DNA from 2 places in the Paenibacillus uliginis N3/975 genome. Region 2 is predicted to be linked to the other one. Evidence: riboswitches for the same ligand, from Rfam matches in the RefSeq annotation. Region 2 holds a riboswitch; the other holds the start of a gene.
What was found. A riboswitch is a leader RNA that binds a small molecule or an ion and turns the genes downstream of it on or off. The one in region 2 is predicted to bind glycine.
Positions count from the first base shown of each region.

Region 1: it holds a riboswitch for glycine, as region 2 does, so the genes downstream of both, gcvT (glycine cleavage system aminomethyltransferase GcvT) here and B9N86_RS19135 (alanine/glycine:cation symporter family protein) in region 2, are expected to answer to the same signal.

Region 1 covers NZ_LT840184.1:2,467,521-2,478,734, forward strand. Annotated here, with positions in the region: gene B9N86_RS11750 (helix-turn-helix domain-containing protein) at 1-188, shown strand, start outside; gene B9N86_RS11755 (IS3 family transposase) at 203-1,063, shown strand; gene gcvPB (aminomethyl-transferring glycine dehydrogenase subunit GcvPB) at 1,728-3,185, opposite strand; gene gcvPA (aminomethyl-transferring glycine dehydrogenase subunit GcvPA) at 3,182-4,531, opposite strand; gene gcvT (glycine cleavage system aminomethyltransferase GcvT) at 4,531-5,637, opposite strand; glycine riboswitch at 5,740-5,851, opposite strand; glycine riboswitch at 5,855-5,952, opposite strand; glycine riboswitch at 6,124-6,239, shown strand; gene gcvH (glycine cleavage system protein GcvH) at 6,407-6,796, shown strand; gene B9N86_RS11780 (response regulator) at 7,422-8,936, opposite strand; gene B9N86_RS11785 (cache domain-containing sensor histidine kinase) at 8,933-10,669, opposite strand; gene B9N86_RS11790 (ABC transporter substrate-binding protein) at 10,860-11,214, shown strand, end outside.
Region 2 covers NZ_LT840184.1:4,023,799-4,035,012, forward strand. Annotated here, with positions in the region: gene B9N86_RS19100 (YdcF family protein) at 1-13, opposite strand, end outside; gene B9N86_RS19105 (GNAT family N-acetyltransferase) at 76-369, opposite strand; gene B9N86_RS19110 (class I SAM-dependent methyltransferase) at 513-1,391, opposite strand; gene B9N86_RS19115 (HEAT repeat domain-containing protein) at 1,457-2,155, opposite strand; gene fosB (metallothiol transferase FosB) at 2,225-2,644, opposite strand; gene B9N86_RS30675 (hypothetical protein) at 2,690-2,824, opposite strand; gene B9N86_RS19125 (hypothetical protein) at 2,863-3,348, opposite strand; gene B9N86_RS19130 (hypothetical protein) at 3,516-3,902, opposite strand; gene B9N86_RS19135 (alanine/glycine:cation symporter family protein) at 4,367-5,710, opposite strand; glycine riboswitch at 5,862-5,961, opposite strand; gene B9N86_RS19140 (GNAT family N-acetyltransferase) at 6,157-6,696, opposite strand; gene B9N86_RS19145 (class I SAM-dependent methyltransferase) at 6,722-7,204, opposite strand; gene B9N86_RS30840 (hypothetical protein) at 7,249-7,410, opposite strand; gene B9N86_RS19150 (DMP19 family protein) at 7,501-7,971, opposite strand; gene csaA (chaperone CsaA) at 8,055-8,384, opposite strand; gene B9N86_RS19160 (histidine phosphatase family protein) at 8,683-8,964, opposite strand; gene B9N86_RS19165 (MFS transporter) at 9,132-10,547, opposite strand; gene B9N86_RS19170 (MarR family winged helix-turn-helix transcriptional regulator) at 10,626-11,051, opposite strand; gene B9N86_RS19175 (NAD(P)/FAD-dependent oxidoreductase) at 11,172-11,214, opposite strand, start outside.

The DNA of each region.
Region 1 (11,214 bases), 1.6 Mb from region 2:
AATATAAATCTGGCAGCGAGGAGTCCCTCAAGGACAATCGTGGTCGCAAAAAGCCTGTAGAAGAGCTAGATGACCATGAACGACTCAAGCTTCGGATCAAAGAACTGGAAGCACGGAACGAATATTTAGAAATGGAGAACGCCCTCGCAAAAAAGTTGGCAGAGATCAAGCGACGAAATTCACGCTAACGTTAGTCCGGCATGTGGACTTGTACCAAGCTATCCAAGAACTGCACGCTGAGAAAGGCTATGCCCTCACGAAGCTGTGTGAGATAGCCGGAATCGCTCGATCTGCCTATTATAAATGGTTAAAGTGGAAGCCATCCCACAAGGAACTTGAAATTCTTTCGCTGGCAAAGGAAGTAAAGCTTCGTTATGACAAGCGGAAGGGAGTGCTTGGCTATCGCCAAATTAGCATCCAATTGAACCGTAAACTTAAAAAAAATTACAACAAAAAGCGTTATTATCGAATTATGCGTGCTCTTGGATTGAAATCGGTGATTCGCAAGAAACGGCCGAACTACGTGAAGGTATCTGAAATACATGTGGCTGAAAATGTGATGAATCGTGAATTTTACGCGGATTCTCCAAATATGAAGTGGTGCACAGACGTAACAGAATTGAAGTACGGGAATGGCCGTAAAGCCTATTTGAGCGCTATCGTTGATGTATACGATAACTCCATTGTTTCATGGGTTCTAAGCCACTCCAACAATAATAAACTCGTTATGGATACGGTGAAGAAGGCTTACTGGAAAAACCCAGGTGTGACTCCACTTCTCCATAGCGACAGAGGCTTCCAATATACTTCATATGAATACAATCGACTTAAGGATAAATACGGTTTTACTAAAAGTATGTCTCGTGTAAGCCGATGTCTGGATAACCAACCCATTGAACGCTTTTGGGGGACATTTAAGGCAGAAAGCTTTTATCTGACGAAACACGACACCTATGAAGATGTCCTCAAAGACGTGAGAATTTATATCCGCTACTACAACAATTACCGCTATACAGAGCGATTAAATGGCTTGTCTCCCAACGAGTATCGACGAGCTGCTTAACGATGAGAAAAGAAAATAAACCCTCAGCTCTGTTAACTTGAACTGAGGGAAATAATCTAACCATTTTTTGTTTTTTACACTGTCTACTTGACAGGGGGCACTTCACCTTGGGTGACCTGTTTGGTTTTGGGAATTACCTGTTGTTATTGCGCCTCATCAGCAGAAACATGCACCGCGCTCTGGGAGTTGTTGCACACGGTGTGAATAATAATCGGTGCTTGGAGAGAGGCACAAGCCCCAAGGTACACGGCAGAAGCAAAGAAAATGCTCGCACAAACACTCACTGGCGGACAGAGAATCCGTTATTTGTGAAATTCAGCTGTTTTAGGAGTTACTCGCGGACTGAGGTTCCGTTATTTGCTTGTAAAGTCTCCAAATTCCTTGGTTTGACGGATAATAGCGGATCTCCTGTCCGCGTACACACCAAAACAGTCAAAAATGGAAAAATAGCGGAACGTCTGTCCTTAAGAATCTGCAAAAATAGTGTGTTTATGCGGCTGCAGGCCACCGACCGGAAACTGTTGCAACCTCACCATGGTATCGACGCCAGAAGAAGCACGCGGAGCAAAAATAAATTAGTATAGAGTAGAGTTTTTCGTACTATGCTCAAATCCAGCGTGCGGTACGGCATTGCATGACGTCGGTCGAATTACCTCTTATTCCACTAACCGCAAGTACAATTCAAGACCGGTTTGCGAGCAGCTGTTGTCTCGTCAAGACGCTTCACGACCGTTGTATACGGTGCATTGATGACTAGCTCCGGATTCGTTTCGGCTTCCTGTGCGATTTGAATCATTACATCAATAAAACCGTCTAGCGTTTCTTTACTTTCGGTTTCAGTTGGCTCGATCATGATACACTCCTCGACATTCAGCGGGAAGTAAATGGTTGGCGGATGATAGCCAAAATCGAGTAATCGTTTCGCAATGTCGAGGGTTCGTACGCCGTATTCCTTCAGCTTTTTGCCGGATAATACGAATTCGTGCTTGCATAGACCGGGATAAGCGACTTCGTAATAAGGCGCCAGCCTATGCATCATATAGTTGGCGTTCAAGACCGCAAGTTCCGAAACCCGGCGAAGACCGTCCGGCCCGTAACTACGGATGTACGTATAGGCACGTACCAGAATACCGAAGTTACCGTAAAAAGCTTTCACACGGCCAATCGACTGCGGACGATCGTAATCCCAGTAAAATGTTCCGTCCTGACGTTTGGAAACAATCGGTTTGGGAAGGAAGGGGATCAACTTATCTTTCACCCCGACGGGACCAGCTCCTGGACCACCGCCGCCATGCGGCGTGCTCATCGTCTTGTGCAGATTGAGGTGGACAACGTCAAAGCCCATGTCTCCCGGGCGTGTAATTCCCATGATCGCATTGGAATTCGCTCCGTCATAATAGAGAAGACCGCCTGCTTCATGTACGATCTCAGCAATTTCCACGATTTGTTCTTCAAACAGACCAAGAGTACTCGGGTTCGTCAGCATCAATGCTGCTGTGTCGCTTCCAACAACAGCTCTGAGAGCATCAAGATCGACCATACCGCGCTCATTGGATTGAATTGTAATCGTATCATATCCTGCCACTGTAGCACTGGCCGGGTTCGTTCCGTGTGAGGAGTCCGGCACGATCACTTTGGTCCGCTGCTCACCACGGCTCTCGTGATATGCACGAATCAGCATCAGTCCAGTCCATTCACCGTGAGCGCCAGCCGCTGGCTGCAATGTCACTTGATCCATCCCGGTCAAAGCGGCGAGATCGTCTTGAAGCGTATAGAGCATTTCCAGAGCTCCCTGAATGCTTTCCTCGGGTTGATAAGGATGAATCTTGGCAAAACCCGGAAAACGGGCCACATCCTCGTTGATTTTTGGGTTGTATTTCATCGTGCAGGAACCAAGGGGATAGAAGCCGTTATCAATGCCGAAGTTACGACGTGACAACTCCGTGTAATGGCGAATGACATCCACTTCGTACACCTCTGGCAGTTCCGCCAGTTTGGAACGAAGCATGCTTTCTGGAATCCATTCTGATACATCCGTTTCCGGTACGTCACAATCAGGTAAGGAATAGGCCACTCGGCCCGGTTTACTTAGTTCGAAGATCAGCGCTTTTTCCGGTTTCATACGATTGCCTCCAATTCTCCGATGAATCGCTCAATTTCTTCTTTAGTTCGCCGTTCCGTAACGGCGATGAGCATGCGACCCTGCAGCTCCGGATAGGCTAGCCCAAGATCGTAGCCGCCGATGTAACCAGCCTTGAGGAGTTTAGCATTAACTTCTTTTAAATCAACCCCATCTGGCAATTTCACGACAAATTCATTAAAGAATGGCGAAGCGAATTCTATATCTAGGGAGCCTTTCGTGATGCATTCGGAGGCGTAATGCGATTTACGGACATTAAGCAATGCGACCTCCTGCATACCCATCTTTCCAAGGGTAGACATATACACAGAGGCGCAAAGTGCCAATAATGCCTGGTTGGAACAAATGTTCGATGTCGCTTTTTCGCGTCTGATATGCTGCTCACGGGCTTGCAGCGTAAGAACGAAGCCGCGCTTGCCGTCCCGATCGACGGTCTGGCCGACAATCCGGCCTGGAATACGGCGCATCAACGGCTCGGATACCGCGAAGAAACCGCAGGTCGGACCGCCAAGCGAAGCTGGTATACCTAGGGGCTGGGCATCGCCGACAACGATGTCAGCACCTAGTTCTCCAGGTGATTCAAGCAGGCCAAGGGAAAGCGGGTTCACACTAAGCACGAGCAGTGATTTTTGGGCATGAACTAGCGGCTCGATGGCTTTTACGTCCTCAATGCATCCGAAGAAGTTTGGAGATTGGATAAGGACTGCAGCCGTATCATCTGTAATAGCAGACGCCAAAGCATCGGTGTCGGTAACGCCGTTTTTGAAGCCTACCTCTACAACTTCAAGGCCAAGGCCGTGAGCAGAAGTAAGGACTATTTCCCGAGCTTCCGGATGAACGGTACGGGAAATGACAATCTTCTTGCGCTTCGTAGCGCCTGACGCAAGTGCCGCCGCTTCTGCAAGAGCAGTGGAGCCGTCATACATACTGGCATTGGCTACCTTCATCCCGGTCAGCTCACAGATATAAGATTGAAATTCAAAGATCGCTTGCAGCTCACCTTGACTGACCTCCGCCTGGTAAGGCGTATACGCTGTGTAAAATTCGGATCGTGAAATGACATGATTAAGTACAACAGGAATATGATGATCGTACAACCCTGCACCCAGAAAGCTGGTGTAACGTTCAAAATCAGCATTGCGAGCGGCAAGTCCGTTCATATACTTTAGAAGTTCAGGCTCACTTAGTTTTTCGGACATGGGCAGAACTCCGTCGTAACGCACCTCAGCAGGAATATCTGCAAATAGATCCTCAATGGATTCCGCGCCAACAGCGGCAAGCATTTCAGATTGATCCTGCTCAGTCATCGGTAAATAACGATGCTTCATCATAAGGTTTCTCCTTTTTTATAAAATGGTGTCTTTACTACGATCGCTTTAAGTCGCTTACCGCGAATTTCAATCGAAACCTCAGTCCCTACTGGAGCATATCTGCTGTCGATCAGTGCAAGGCCGAGATTTCGCTTCGACGTTGGTGACTGCGTACCGCTAGTGATTTCACCGATTAGAGAATCGTCCACATACACCAGGTAATGAGAGCGGGGGATCCCGCGATCAATTAGTTCAACACCAACAAGCTTACGGGATACACCTTCGTTCTTTTGCAGAGCTAATGCATCTCGTCCAATAAAGTTGCCTTTGTCCAGCTTTACGAAGTATCCAAGACCTGCTTCAAGCGGAGAAATGGTGTCTGACAGTTCTTGGCCGTACAGCGCGAGCTTAGCTTCGAATCGAAGAGTATCACGCGCACCAAGCCCTGCCGGAATCAGGCCGTTCGGCTCGCCGGCAGCGAGCAGCCCTGTCCATATGGCCGAAGCAGATTCAGCTGGGCAATATATTTCGAAGCCGTCCTCGCCGGTGTAACCGGTACGGGAGAGGAGAACGGAGGTACCGCATACATCCGCGTTTTGAATAAAATGAAAAGATGACAGTGTATGAACAGGTTCATCGCTCACCTTAGATAAAATAGCCGCGGCTTCAGGACCCTGCAGGGCAATGAGAGCGGTTTCTATCGAGATGTTTTGAAGGTCAACGCCATCGATGAGATGGTCCTTTAACCACTGTAAATCCTTGTCGATGTTAGATGCATTCACAACTAGCATAAATTGATTATCTGAGAGCTTGTAGACTAGCAGATCGTCCACGGTGCCGCCGTTATCATTGCACATAGGAGCATATTGGGCCTGACCGACAGACAACCGCGAAACATCATTAGTAACCATTTGCTGCAAAAAAACCTCGGCGTTTGGCCCGGTTACCAGAAATTCACCCATATGGGAAACGTCGAACAGACCGGCTTGTCGGCGTACAGCTTCGTGTTCTCGAACAATTCCGTGAAACTGTACAGGCAGCTCCCAGCCTCCAAAATCGATGCAGCGGACGGATGGGAAATCCGAGTAAAGCGGGTAAAGCGGCGTTCGTTGCAATGAACTCATTTTGAGCACCTCTTTAGCATGAAATTGGGACTACACAAAAAAAGACAGGCAAAAGGAATAACATACGCGCAAAGCAAGCTTTGCCGTATCATTGTCCTTCTGCTCTGTCCTTTGTACCTGAGAGTTACCTCTACACAAATTATGTAAGCAAGATATGAAGCGCGTGTGAGTTTCCCCTTTGGTGATCCTATATGTATCAGGATTCTCTCCAGAGGTGCGTCCAGTAAAAGTCCTTTTGCCTGAGAGATTCACCGTTGTTTCGGTTTACTCCTTCGGCGTTACCCGTTAGTCGGTAATCTCTCCCAATACCTTCATCCGCTTATTCAGCTCTATTATGCTTTTTGTTCTTCACATCATTATAACCGTCGGTCTCTGTAACGTGTCAACCTTTAGTTCGTCAAAAAATATTATTTTTGTCAGCTATATTGACATGATCTGCTAAGTGCTTTATCCTGTGGAAGAAATCAATCAAATTACATATTGTGGATGACGATGGACGGGAGAGACCGCAACGCCAATTAAGGTGGCGGCACCGAAGGAGCAATTCGTTACACCTGCCGGTTAACGAGTAATCTCTCAGGTAAAAGTACCGCTGTCTGACGCAACTCTGGAGAGAGCGAAAGCCGCCAAAGGGGAAACGAAGGGCCGTAAAAGAGACGGTCGTTCATAAACTCTCAGGTACCGAGGACAGAGAAGAGGCGCGAGTCTTTTCCTGTCCTTTTTTTATTTTGTTTGAATCCATTTCATATTAAGAAAAGAGGAAATTCAAATGAGTGAAATCAGAGAGCAATTGGTGTACAGTGAAGATCATGAATGGGCGTTGAAGGTGGAAGGCAACATCGTACGTATTGGAATTACCGATCACGCACAATGCCAACTGGGCGATATTGTTTTTGTGGAGCTGCCGGAGGTTGGATCAGACGTAGCTGCAGGGGATAGCATAGGATCAATTGAATCCGTAAAGACGGTATCGGAGCTTTATTGTCCGGTATCCGGTAAAATAACCAAGTTGAATGGAGATCTTGAGTCGCAGCCGGAGCTGGTGAACAGTGAACCGTACGAAGGCGGTTGGATTGTTGAGATCGAAGTTGAAGGCGATCTGGAGGAAGCACTTGCCAAGCTGCTTACTGCGGAAGCATATCGGGCTAAGGTGGATTAATTTAAATAAATTTAGATAAGAATGTTTGATGAAGAACGCTCTTAAATGAGTATTGTCCACGATTAGATCGTGGACTTTTTTATTTGCTGGATTGTCAAGGGGGCACAATAGTACAATTCAAGAGTTGGAATTATGTGGATTAGTCTAAAACATATCTCAATTTGACGGTGCCGCGAAATCAGTGGTTATAGATAAGGAACCAGTGATTTTGGTGTAATGGAAGAACGGATAGCTATACGAATCCTCCTTTCTGAACAACAAAAACAACGAAGGCAACAATAAGATTGCATGACAAATAATCCTTTTGTCTCATGAATCTTTAAAGTTGTCTTGTATCTGCGTAAGCTGGTTACTGATTGTTTCAAGGATTGCATCAAATCCAGACGGAAGCGTCATCCGTTTAAGCCCTCTACCGAAAGCCAAAAGATGTCGAGTGAAACACTGTTATCCCATATTCATTACCCCCGCTTTATTCCATATGTCTACATCAGGTTTTACTATGTTTGGGTACAAGTCGTTTTACGAATGATAAAAACACATAATTGTTACTTGATACTCACCAAGACTTCGGGTTTAGTATTTCTATACCGGAACATTGGAGAGAGCTTAATATCATGAACGGGTTCTACAAAAACGTGTGCACCTTATTCCTTTCACGGAACTCTGACGGATAGCATCCGGTATATTCTGTGAACAGCTTCGTGAAATGGCGCGGGCTGTAATAACCAACGGCTTCGGCAACCTCCTGCACTTTGAGATGGGGCTCCTTAAGCAGGAGCTCCTTCGCTTTCAGCATTCTCGTTTCGGTTACGTATTTTAGAAAGGTACTGCCGTGCTTTTTATGGAACAAAGAGCTTAAATAGTTAGGCGTCACATGGAACATATCCGCGATTTGCTTGATTCCGATGTCATGCATATACTGCTGCTCCACATAAGCGATCACTTGCTGCACGATATCTTTGGACGAATTGTCGTGTCGCGAAGCCTGGGATAACATGCGATCGCCATGATTTTTCAAAAGAGCAAACCAGCTTGCCTGATCCACGCACGTTCCCGGCTCTAACGTGATGCCGAGCGAACGTGAAATATATTCATGAATACGGCGCCATAGGTGTTGATCCGCAGAGAGTGCCCCGTTCCATTCTTTCTCCATGCAATCGACAGCTTTTAGGTATCCAAGATAGTCTTCCCGGCGGAATAATCGGCGTAGATTATCTACGTGAGTGCTTATAGGAAGACACTCGGCTCGTTCAATTATTGTGCTTAACTCACTTAGCGGATAGACTCCTCCAATCGGGAACAGCACGCGTAGGGAAGAGACTCGCTGCAGTTCTTCGATCTGCCCCACCATCGTTTGCAGATTCGAACACTCCTCTAATTGTATCGTCGTAATTGCACGGGAAGCGGCAAGCTGATCCTGAAGCAAATGCTTCACGGTTCTCTCCATCTTCTGCTGCAGCTCTAGCGCTTGATGATGGTGCAAAGCCGGCCATGCCCACAATATCGCGGGTTGGCCGCCCGGAAGCGACATTGCCAAGGAATAAAGACTGTTAGTAAGAGATTGATTATGGATCAGGCTGCGCAAGGTTTCGATGAATCGTTGTTGTCGTTCATGTTCTTCATGATCGCATAGGAAATCATCGAAATAGAACACACTTGCTTTGCAATGCAGCGTTTCAAGTAAATGATCGCCCTGGCTGACCCCACTTCTGCCCTGAATACTCGAAACAATCGCATGTTCGATCTGACGGCTACGTTCCATGATGTGCGCATCATGCAGCTCTTGTACGTGGGTCAAGCTGTCGTGGACTTCTTCCAGACTGATCGGCTTTAGCAAATAGTTGCACGCCCCAAGGCGTATCGCCTCTCGCGCATATTGGAACTCCGAATAGCCGCTTAAAATAATCCATTTGGTATGAGGGGACACTGTTTTGCCATGAGCGATTACTTCCAAGCCGTTCAGCTTCGGCATTCGAATATCAACGAATACAAGATCGGGCTGCCGCTCGGTTACGAAACGAATCGCTTCTTCACCGTTACGGGCTTCCCCGATGACGTGGACAGGCATGCCCAGTTCGTCCAGCATGCTTCTCAGGCTGGCTCTGATCAAGCTTTCATCGTCTGCAACTAAGATATTCATGATGCATTCTCCTCCTTAGGGATTTTGATTGCAATGCATGTGCCGATTCCGAGCTCGCTGTTCACGGTTAATGTTGCTTTCGGGAAGACTTGCTGCAATCTTGCCCTTACGTTGGCGAGGCCGACATGCGATTGAGAATGTGACGCGTTCGGATCGAAGCCGACGCCGTCGTCACGCACTTCGATGCATATTTGCGCGTTGCCGTCCTCGCTTGCTATCAATGCGGATATATAAATGGCATGCTCTTGATCATCGGGTTCAACTCCATGGATAATCGCGTTCTCCAATAGAGGTTGAATAAGCAATTTCGGAATACGGAACTGGGCAGTCTCCGTGTCATGATGAATCTGGATCGTCAGCCTATCCTGGAAGCGAAGCTGCTGCAGTAATGCATATTTTGTTAAAAAATTGAATTCCTGTTCGACCGTTGTCCATTGATTCTCCTCCAGGATGTAACGAAGCATGCCGCTCAGCGAAATAATGGCGCTCTCCAGCTTCTTTTTGTCTCCAATGCGGTTCAACCCGATAAAGCCGGACAGCACGTTGTATAGAAAATGGGGCTGAATTTGCGATTGCAAGGCTCGATATTCTGCATTTCGCTGTGCCAGCACCGCTTTATATTCCCGGTTGATTAATTCGTCCAGTTGCATGACCATCTTGTTTAATGACTGTCCGAGATAGGAAAGTTCGTCCGATCCCTCCCCTTCGTAGCGTGCTTGCATATTCCCATTGCGTACTTTGGTCATTACTGCCTTCATTTGAGCGATCGGCTTGACGATCCATTGCGAGGAGTAAAGAAAAATAAAGAAAGTGACGAAGAGTCCTCCAATCGATATCAAAACCGCCGTGATGTACATCCAGCGTACTTTCTGTTGTATCTCCTCATTGGATAAAAACACGGTAATTTCCCAATTTGCCGGTTTGATGGTTTGAGAAACGGTAACGTATCCGGTTTCTTGTGCGTTGGGGGTTCCTCTCGCTCGAAGCTGCTTGATCATTTCATCGGTCAGCGGCTTGCCCGCATAGATCACATTTTTTCTTTCATCTACGATCGCGACAACTGAACTGACGTTAAATTGAATATCCTTCGTTATTTTCTCGAGTACATTCGTATCCGCATCGGCCGATATGACGGCGAGCGGTTGTCCGGAATCCGGATTTTTGATTAAACGGGATACGGAAAACACTTGGATGTCTGAGGGGTTGGTCAAGTAAGTTTGCGGGTGGGAACTGATGAACGCGACTTTCCCGTTTTTTTCTATGGCTTGTTGATACCATGATTCGTCCTGGAATGGAAAGTTCGGTATGAGGTCGATGCTATTGTTTTTAGTCGTTAAATATGGCTTTCCGTTCATCGTAATCATGAGCGTACTGAGAATATCTTTGCGAGTGTTAATTAAATAGTTGGGCAGCGTTCCTTTTAAAGCACGATCCGTCTGCAGTTTCGTGTATGCGCTTGCAGAATCGTATACATTGTCGGCAATGATTTTAAGCGACTGAATGACATTATCGTTCAAATAGGGAGAGGCCGTCAACCGCTCCAAATCATCCAAATAGGTTTCAATATTGCCGGCTACGGCATGGAGTGTTCCTTCGGTTAGCTTCTCCGTATCTTTGGTGAGCACATATTGGGCGTAGAAGGGGAGTGCAAAAGCCAAGATGGAAAATGGAGTGACAATGGTCAGAGCATACACTAGCGTGAGCTTCGAGCGTAGAGACTTGAACGTGACCATAACGGATCAACCTCCTTCATTCTTGTATAAAGGATAGGTACACTCCGCAGGTAAGTCAATACGAAAATCGATAGTGTAGAAATGAGCGGTGCAATCGTAGGTTTGCAGCATATGAAAGCGCAATCATTAATGATATCGTTAGGACTGAAATGATGGAATAACATACAACTTTATAGCAAGGGGGATACGGATGAGACAGATGAATGGGTTCAAAATGCTTACGATTCTTGTTATCGCTGCATTTCTGCTCGCAGCTTGCGGTACATCGAGTACAGGGGGCGACGCGGCGGGAGGAAAGACATCCAATAGCGATTCGGGTCAAACAACGGGGAATGATGGAAATGCCAAGGTAAATCTAACCGTCATGACCAACGTTGTCGGTGAACCCGCGAAAGTGCTGCAGGATATTGCAAACAAATTCATGCAGGAGAATCCGGAAATTAAAGTGGATTTCAGCGCGCCGGGTGCCGAGTACGAGAACATTATGAGGATGAAGATGGCGTCCAACGAGCTGCCGGATGTGTTCGCTACGCACGGCTGGGCCA
Region 2 (11,214 bases):
CAACCGATTTCAACACTCTTTCGTTAATTTTTCAGGGTTCATATTTGAAATCAGCAAAATAAAAACCTCCGATCATCAAAAAATGTTTCGATATTGCCATCTCATACCTGATGCATCATCAGGTCGATTCTCAAAACCAAATTTCTTATAATAAGTATTTTTATCTTTGGCTGCAAAAAGCTGCACCATCAATATTTCATTCGTTTCACATTGATATAGCAACTTCTTTAATATCTTACTTCCAATCCCTCTTCCTTGATATTCTGTTAACACGATTAAATCGCATATAATCGCTTGAAATACGCCGTCTGAGATAATCCTTCCTATACTGACTAATTTGTCTTCTTCATACCTGACATTACATACCAGCTATTGTGTAAAGCCAATCCTAATTTTTCTGGCCCCTTATCCCTTATCCGTTATCCCTTCCAGCTGGCACTTTCAATTAGCTTAATAAAATCTTCCCCGCTAGGAACAAGCTCCTTATATAATATGGTCATCCTGGCTCCTCTCTATCTCTTTACTGTTCCAAAAGATATTTTCATGTTTGGAGCATATGTTAGCCAGGATTGAGGTCCAAATTCTCTAGAAAACAGTAATTCAGCCTCATGCTGATCCGAGGCTTCTTGGTGCGTTAATCCCCTATTCATTAGGTTATTTAACGTATCCTTCAAACATTCAGGTTCTTTTCCTAACCCTTCTTCTCGTAAAGAATCAAAAAGTTTTTCCTTATTTTTCAAGTCCATGTTTTGGTCTAAGAAGTTAACTCTATCGCTCACTCTGCACTCTACATTGTCTAATCCCAATTGACTTAGGATGATTGGCAGTTGTATTCCGATGTTTCCGTCTTTACCATTTAGTCTAGAATCTTCTTCAAACAATTTTTGTAATATCCCTAACCGTATGTATTGGGACTGATCAAGACTATCAACATAATAATTCGACGAATTTGCAATCCAATGAGGTTCAAAACAAATCACTTTACCGTTATCAAAGACATGGTCGATCATCTTCTGAACAATTTTCCTAGAATCAGTCATATGTAATAAAAATGCATGACAAATAGCTATGTCATACATCGGCTGGCTATCCATTTCTTCTATATCGACTACTTTAAATTCAGTGGGATAAGGCAGGTTTAGAAATATTTCTTTTGCTCGATTGATTAAGTCAGTACCCTTGTCAATCCCCGTGTAGGTGGACCCTTCAGGTAACAGTGGAAGGAGCTTTAGTCCGAGAAATCCGTAGCCGCATCCATAATCAATGATGTTCACAGGCTTGTCGATCTTCCAAACTCCCTTAACCAAGAAGTCCAGATAATCATCATTGTAGTATAACCAACGAGTTTTTCTGAGATATTCGATCTGCTTGTCCCAATAATAATCAGACATTTAGCAAGCTCCTTTTATTCAGTTTGTTAGCGATAATACATTAGCCTTACGAGCCTTATGAACCCTCACCCTCGAAGTCTTGACAGAGCTCCTTTTGCTGCTTGTTTCCCATTATGCATTCCAGATTCCGAAACCTCGATTAACTTATCTTTAGCTGGAATATATCTGTGATATCCTAGAATTTCACAAGCTCTTTCCTGTACGTACATATCCTCATCATCTAAATATTTGACCAATGAATCGAGATGCATTTTTGGTGTTAAAGCCATGATTGAAAAAAGAAGCTGACATCTGAGATCGTCATCAAGATCATTGGAATTCAATAAATGGTTTAACTCATCAATGCTTTTCTGATCATCTTCAAGATCTTGAAGGCAACTTTCTGTTTCTACGGGGTACTCTTTTTTTAGTTCTCTCCAATCAAGATCAGGATCTTGTTCAATGGAACGAATAAATGAGCTTACACTTCTGAAGCTTGGTGAGATATCAGTTTCTTCATGGTCGATATAACAAATTTTGTATTTTAAAGGGCCTTGATAAAAGACTCCAACATAATTTGAGTTGTCATCAGTCCATAAAGGGATTATATTTTGATACACTTCAATATCAGATAAAAATTCAATAAGTTCTACGATCTCATCTGAATCCATTACTCTTAATGAAAACTCATTAGCGTTTTGTTTTTCTTTATGTAACTCCAAAATCTCTATGAAATCATTAGGTACTTCTATATTAAGTCTTGTAAATAGTTGTTTATAATACATTTATACCGACTCCTTTGAAGCATGATATTTATTTCTTGAGCTATGAATACTGAACCTACATTGCTTTGATCATTCATAAAACTCCATATGCTCTTTATCGGCCTTGTAATAATCTAACCGATCTTTTAGATGCCCTGTATGAAACTCAAACATATGACCATCAGGATCCAAGAAATAAATCGATTTTTTATCCTTTTCATCTCGATCTCTCCCTGGCAATATATCCACACGCAAATCTTTCAATCTATTTAATAATAGATCAAAGTCTTTCTCTTTAATCGTGAAGGCAATATGCGTATATGTCCTTTGATTCTGACTCCGGTCGATATCCTCTTGGTTTAGGGCAACCCATAAGCCATTTAAATCAAAATAAGCTAGCCTTCTTCCCTTTACTAATAGCTTTGCTTCAAACACATGGGTATAAAAATCAATGGACGTTTCTAAATCGGATACGGAAAAACATAAATGATTTATCGCTTTGATTTTCATAGTTTAGGTTTCTCCCATCTTTATTCACGCTCATATGATTCTTCTCTATAAGACTAAAGCCATATTAATCTGTCCATGCTCTTCTATTGTAATTATCATCGCATCATCTTCGCTAGCTTCATCATTTGAATGAAATTGCCATGCCCCATCATCTTCATCATGCGAAACGAAAAAGGCCAATCCTTCATTTTATATATGTATTCCCTTCGATTAATTTGTTATTTTGGAGGTTTTTGAGCTTGTCTGATCAGTTTTCCTCCATCAAAATGTCTACCATATTTTTTAATCGTTTCTTCGATTTCATGATCCATAGGAATCTGGTTTGAAATTTTCCAGGTTAAGAAATAGGCTTGCACCTTACCTCCATAAAAAACCCATGCAAAAAATTTGGTTGCAAATTTATGAGCTCCTTTGGTTCTAAAATTATTCATCGAGCTCCCATCTTTCCACACCGTAACAGTTTGACCAATTCCACTCTGAAGTTGTCCTGAGAGTTCGGCATATAATAATTTTTCATTCTTAGTTAGTTGTTTCTTAACAAATTCATTAACAATTCCATTTATGATAATTCTGAAAATATTGAATCTTTCTCCCCTTGTTACTGAAATAATCGCAGTCTCAGGCAAAAGTGTATCTCTATCGCCTAAAGTAAACTTAGCTCCGTACTTGTTGTTTGGATCTTGATGTTTTATCCATACCTTCATGGAAACACCTCCAAATTCTCTTTTTCAGTACTACAGCTAATATTTATGCGATATCCCACCTGATTAAGTCTGTCTGCGTATACAGTCAGCCGAAATATGCTGAGTCATGCATTGTCTCTCGCATATCAAGAAATAATTGCCTGCACTTCTATCTCTCCTTTAGACCCCTAATGATTTGTTTTTGGTGTAAGCCAAGCAATGTCATAGCCCATTTCGCTTAAAATTTCTAGTCCATTTTGAAATTCGATTATGTTTTCTCCGGTCCAACCATTTCTTAAGCCGTATAAGATGAACTTTTTAATCGTTTTTGGATGATGTAAATTAAAAGTTTCTACTTTATTTGTCTTTTTATTTTTCAAATCAACGCCTATCAATAGTGGGCTGCCAGTAATAGGATCATCCCATGTACAAAAAAGGAACGTTAATGTTAAATTTTTCTTATCTTTTAGAGAAACCTTTAATGTAATATGGCTTCTTTTTTCGTTATATTTTTGATTCAAAACATATACATATTCTTTTTCATCTATAATCATGTTTCTTGTCTTTTTCTTCATAACTAAACACCCTTATATTAATATCTACAGTCAATAAATGACTATTATTAAATCTGAAAATGATCTTGTATCCGTCATTCTCTGTATTGGCAAACTCCTCTTGGTGTGATTCTGAAGTATAATTTTTTGGTCAGTCAAACTAGTTGAGACTTTCATATAATTCTTCGTTCTATCGTATATCGCTCTCGTATTCATGACGACACACCACCTAAAAAAAGACGACCCGGCCTTAGATATCTCCTATCTTAGGTCAGGTCGCGTGTTGTCTGGATCATCTTCCTTGATTATACATCTGTAAAGCAAGGGGCGTAAGCCCAATAGCGGAAATGCAATATTTTGTTCACTCATCACATAAACAACTATACCGCTTTGAAAAATCCATCATGTCTCAGCAAACATTGTCTTATTGAGGTCCAAATGCCCTTCGCCCTTACTGTACTCTTATTATCTTTCAGAATCCCTTCTTATCTCTGTTTCATATGCCTTAGATAAAGACGCGTTTCAGTCACAACCACCCCAGACAAACCAAGCAGGGCAACTAGGTTCGGCAGTGCCATCAGTCCATTCACAATATCCGCGAGCAGCCAGATCGCTTGTAGCTTGATAAACGCGCCCACTCCGACCAGAACGATAAACACGATGCGGTAAGGCAGGATTGATTTAACGCCAAATAAGTATACGATGCAGCGTTCGCCGTAATAATTCCAGCCTAGAATCGTCGTAAACGCAAATAAAATGAGGCAAAACATAAGAATTAAGGAGCCAAACGGTAATGCCGCATCAAACGCCGCTTGTGTCATTTCCGCTCCTTCCGCAGCCCCATTCCAAGCGCCGGTTACAATCAGAGTCAATCCGGTCAGTGTGCATACAATAATCGTATCTATAAAAGTGCCCGTCATCGACACAAGTCCCTGCTCCGCAGGCCATTTCACCTTGGCCGCAGCGGCCGCAATCGGCGCACTGCCAAGACCGGATTCATTTGAAAATACACCTCTTGCGATGCCGTTGCGAATAGCCAGCATAACAGTAGCGCCGAGAAATCCGCCGCCTGCCGCGGTCGGATTGAACGCGCTCTGAAACACGAGCGACAGAGCGTATGGAAGCTTATCAGCGAAGGCAATAAGCACGATGCAGCTTGTTACCACATAGACAATGGCCATGATGGGCACAACTTTCGTGGTCACCCTTGTAATATTCTTGAGCCCTCCAAAGGTCACCAATGCAGTCAAAGCGGTCACTACAGCTGCAGTTGCAGCGACTGGAATACCCAAACTTGACTGCGTAGACGTTACAATGGCATTGACTTGCGGGAAGGTGCCAATCCCGAAAAATGCGACCAATACCCCACTCACAGCGAAAAACACAGCCAGCGGTTTATATCTTACACCCAAGCCTTGTTCAATATAATACATCGGCCCACCCGATACTTGCCCATTCTCGTCTATCTTCCGGTACTTTACGGCCAGCACACCTTCGGCGTATTTGGTTGCCATGCCAAAAAAAGCAGCCATCCACATCCAGAACAGCGCTCCCGGGCCGCCCATTTGAATAGCGGTCGCTACACCGACAATGTTCCCCGTTCCAATGGTGGCAGCCAGGGCGGTAGCAAGCGCGCCAAAGCTAGTTACGTCTCCTTGCCCTTCATTTTTTGCGGTGAATACGAGCTTGAGTGCCAGCGGCAGACGAAAAACTTGTAGCAAACCGAGGCGGAATGTGAAAAAAATCCCCGTCCCCACCAACAATACAAGAAGCGGCGGCCCCCATACAAAATGATCCACACTGTCTAACCATTGTTCTAACATGTACATTCCTCTTCCCCTCTTCAGCATCGATATCGATGTGTCTCACGACACGAAAAAAGAGTCAAATCGATAGATTTGACTCTGGGGACATTTTTGCAGAAAAGCAAATAAAACGATAGGTGATTATAATCACAAATTCGAATAATGATGCATAATATCTGCAATCCCTGTCCTTTTACCTGAGAGTTTTAACGTGTACTGACACGTCTTGCCCCTTCGGTGCCCCACATCAGCGGAGTCTCTCCAGAGTTCTGTCCGTCTACGGTCCTGCTTGCTTCAATCCTTTGAGAATGATGCAAACGCCTGAGAGTTTTGCCCCTTCGGCCAAGCCATCGCCTGTCTCCCGTAAACTTCATCCAGTTATGAAGTTGTTTATCTATTATAGAGAACCGTCTGCGATTCCGCAAGGATGTTCTCTATGGCAATACACCTTTATATTAATATCTACAAGTCTATAAATGACTATTATCAAATCTAAAAATGATCTTGTATCCGTCATTCTCTGTATTGGCAAACTCCTCTTGGTGTGATTCAGAAGTGTAATTTTGAATTGTTTTTCTCCAAAATGATTGAGCCCTCTTATTTGCTTCTGTCGGGTTTGTTTGCAGTTCCCAAGACCCTTTATGTTTATTAAACACTTGTACTGCTGCAGCTTCAGCTATACCTTTCCCACGGAATGGCCTCAACATAAAAAACTCATTCATGAAAAATTCACTGCCATGAGGCGTGTAAGGTGGAGTTGCTACAAACGCAAAGCCTGCCGGGATATCATCTACTCTAACTAAATACGGGAATAGTACAGATGGATTCTCCCACCAGACATCGAAAACTTTGTTTTGCTCATTCAACGTCAATATATCATCATCTTCATATACACCATATCTATTCGGTTTCCATTCCCATATTTCAGATAAATCATGTAAGTATAGCGGGTACAAGTTGTTTACAATAAATTTTGTAGATTGGTCAGTCAAACTAATTGAGATTTTCATATAATCCTCCCTGGTTGATCAACGTTCACACATGCTTCCACCATATTCCTGCACATTCAGGTACGGTTGACCACTGGTTTTCATCGATCTTTCTTGAAATATCTGAGCCAAAGAAAAACTCCATATTTTCTTTAGCTTCTGTCGTATTTGCAAACTGATAATCTGTCCTTATCCAGCGATGTGAAAAACCGTATTTACTCTCAAGAAGCGAATAATATTCTGTTAAAAACTTAGGTGGATTGGGGCTTTCAGTTCCAGTTCCCAAAGTCTCCAATATTATAATTGTCCCTGCAGGTTTCAAGACACGCATAAGTTCAGAAACGATTAACTCTAGGTTCTCTTTCCAATCAATATTGCCCGTGTTAGTTAAGTAACTAATGCTCCAACCAGATACAATTAAATCAATTGATGCATTGTCGATTGGAAGCTTTCGATGATCAGCTACAACGGTAGTCCAATTGCGAGACAAACTATTATTAATTAATTTTTTGTCTAAAAGCTCTAACATAGATTCAGATATATCTGTACAAACTAGTGAGTTAGCTTCCAGGGCTATAAAGCTTGAAAGCCTCCTGATCCAGCCCCTAGATCTAAAACATCCAGTCCTTTATATGACCTGATTTCTTTAATATACTCCGTTAAATCAGGTTGCCGACTAACCATATCCTCATATGAAAAAGATAGATCCTTATATATTTCATCATGACTTGGCACTAAGATCCCCTCCTAATTTCGTATTTTATTAACTTCACATGATTGAGCACTTGTATTCCGAGCTGTAATGTTCCCTCTTCATAAAAATCACTATTCAAAATCATTCCAATGGTTTCTTACAAATTCAATCAACAACTTGTATATTAAATTATAATCAATCCGATCGTACTTCTCGGTTAAATCTGACCAATATTTATATTTCGTTTCTTCATCCTCATTTGATAAATATGCCGTACTAGCTTGATCAAATATTTTTCTATGTTCATGTGCATTAAGAGATTGTAAACATTTAATTGTCTCTTCAATGTATACACCTTCACTATTTAAAAAATACTGTGACAATCCACCATTACCAATTTCTCCATCAAGCCTGCAAGCTAATGAGAGCGTCCTCTCGCTTTCATTCAGTGATTCAAAAGTTCGATTATTTCTGCTCATGGCAATCAACATCTCAGAAATCTTTTCTCTATCTGTATCATATCTTTGAAAGATATAGTCTTTTGAAAATATTATTTTAATCTCTCCTTTGTATCTTTTTGAATCACTCACTTGTTCTAACAAGTTTGCTTTCAACTCCTTTTTAATTATGTAATAAAGACCAAGTGTTACGAACACTTGGTCCAAACTAAATATTCACTAATGTCTTAGGCAATAGGTGTACCGTTTTTAACAGGTTCATCTGGTTTTAGGAGCACCACATCACCCTCTACAGGAACACCGCCGATGACCAACACCTCCGATTTAAAACCGGCGATACGTCTAACAGGAAAATTCATTACAGCGATTACTTGACGTCCAATAAGTTGTTCTGGTTCATATCTTTGTGTAATTTGAGCAGAAGAGTGTTTAATCCCCATCTCACCAAAATCGATTTCTAATTTTATTGCAGGTTTTCGAGCTTCTGGAAACGGCTCTGCTTTAATAACAGTACCGACACGAATATCTAATTTCATAAAATCCTCAATTGTCACCATGGTTGCTGCCTCCATTTTACAGTTATACTAATTTCACGATATCACAATTGATAGTTAATGGTAATCCTTTTCTCGAAGATCCTCAGGTAGATCAAGGAATTTCAGATCGCAGCGAAAAATCGTTGTTATATGATTAAGTGCTATCTTGAGATGCCTTCAACATGCTCTTAAACACCTCCGACTTAACAAATACCGCTTCATCAAAATGTCTCTGGCAAACCCAGAAGTGTTAGTATTGCAGCGCAAATACGATGTAAACAGGTAATGTCGTCTTCCTGCTCACTATCTGCCACTAAGTCTACATCCAAATTCGACCCACTTCATATTCCTGATTTTCTTTACTTATTAAATAAATATCAGGATTTGTTAATTTACGCCATTCTTCATATCCTATAGAATTATTAAAATACTTTAATATCAAAGACATTAATGCACCATGAGTTACTACCACTACATTTTGGTATGGTCCGTTGATAATTTCGTTAATTACTTCCATTCCTCTATTCATTGCTTCTCTGGATGATTCTCCTCCTTCATAAACTATTTCTAGGTTCTCATATGTTTCCTTTAAGAGTTCCATCCAGTTATCCAGATTCTTCGAACTTAAAACTCGTTCTCGTATTGAACTAAAACGCAGAAAAGAACCCATTTATTTAACAATGGGTTCTAACAAAAGTCTTCCAACAATTCGACTTCTTTCAGATCTTCTATGGCCTTCTTCCTATCAATAACGATTCTACAGACCCATTACGTCAATGGAAACGAAGACTGTTTAGCCTGCTTTTCTTTTTGTATGCGGAAGGAAATGACAAAACTTATGATGATAAAAAGCAGCTGAATCAACAACGCCAGCATAACCCCCGTAAAAATGCCCCACTTAAACGTTTCGCTAATCGCTATTAAAGCTCCGCCGATCCCGATGCTTAGTCCCGGACTAAATGCATCGATGAATTGAATAACGGCGGAAACTTCCCCTTCTTCGCCTGCCCGGGCATGCTGCAGTGCGATAGCGCCTGTCGTCGGATTGGCCAGGCCGATGCCGAATCCTGTGAATAGCTGCGATATCAATGCATATACGAGTCCGTCGTCTGGAAGCCTGATTGAAGCGATAACTAACGCGACTCCAACGATCATGATACCGATACCGATAATTACTCGTTTTCTTCTGCCGGTGCCGCCGTCTCTTTCATCAAACCGGGATTGCAGCCAAGCTGCGGTAGACCAGCTTAATGCACCAGCAGCAACAATCAACCCTGCGAGATCTGCAGAAAACCCCTTCACTTCGGTTAGCGCCAACACAACGTAGCTTTCCGTAGCAACGTAACACGCAACATATAACCCTCTTGTAACGATAGTTGCCGGCAAACCCTTTTTAACAGTAAAGGTACCTTCTGGCAATAACTTGCGCAAAGGTTTAATCATGATGAGAACTCCTGCAATCGTCAGCACAATTCCTTTCCATTCGGATATCCAACCTAACCCAGTTAGCAGCAATCCCGTACCGACAGTTAATATAATCGCATACACTTCTTTGGAAAAGCCTTTTTTAATCGTTGTGTTATTCACGCTTGCCTGAAGCTGAAGCTTACGGAATGAAGGAAGAGTCAGCATGACGGCTAAAGCGATCAACGGAAGAACAAACCAGAATACAACTCTCCACGAGAAAAATTCCGCCAGAAGTCCTGCCAAATAAGGACCGATTAATGCCGGCATAATATAAGCGCTTGAAAATGCAGCAAGTATTTTCGTTCTGAGCGCGTCGGGATAACTTAATGTAATGCTGTAGTAAACACAGGTTATAATCGCACCCGCGCCAAAACCTTGAAACGCTCTCCCTGCGATTAACATGGGCATATTCACGGAAGTCCCCGCAACCGTTATACCGATCACAAAGATGAGAATTGATACGATAAATGAGGTATACACGCCTAGTTTGTTAATCTGCTGTCCGATGATCATGGAACCAACGATTTGCGACAATAAAAAAGAGCTGAATATCCATCCATATAAATGCAGACCGTTCAAATGCTGCGCCACATTAGGAGCAATCGTCGTAATGGCCAGCCCTTCAAATGCTACGGTTGTTACGGCAAGAATAATACCAATTGTCAACGCTCGGTACGGAACGTCAAAAATTCCGGCTTTAGTATGATTTGTTTCCATCGTATCACTCTCCACAACTTCTTATTATATACTAGCTTTGATCATAATGGTCATGACAACTATATTCCCTGACCTCCTTTAGAGATCTTTAACATTGTTGTACATGACAGAAAGAATCCTGCGGAAAGTCTCAACTTCTTCTTCCGTTAATCCTTCAATCGTTTTCTTGTACGCTTCAATCGAAGGAGCAAGAATTTCATCTTTAATCTCGTGTCCTTTATCGGTCAAATATACGCGTAGAGATCTCCGATCCGTCTCATGCGTCACACGATAAATAAAACCTTTCTTCTCCAGCTTGAACAGCATGCGGGCAATGTTCGTCTGATCCTTGTACAATCTTTCGGCAAGCTCTTTTTGAGTAATTCCCTCCCTTTCCCACAGAATGACTAGTATTTCCCATTGATCGACTGTAATGTCAAAGGGGTTAACTACTTTTTGATAATAGTTGTTCAGCTTCAGATCAGCCCGGTGTACAATAACGCCTATATATTTTTCTAATTCCAATGGAGGCCTCCATGATAATTGACATGATGATAGTTGCTATGACCATTATAATTCCAGCCCTTGCAACGTGTCAATGCTCTCAGGCGCCAGTGGTATTAAAGGGATGGCTTAGTTCCCTTTTTACTCGTCATCGTCAACTACGCCTAACTGCCGGTTTAATTCA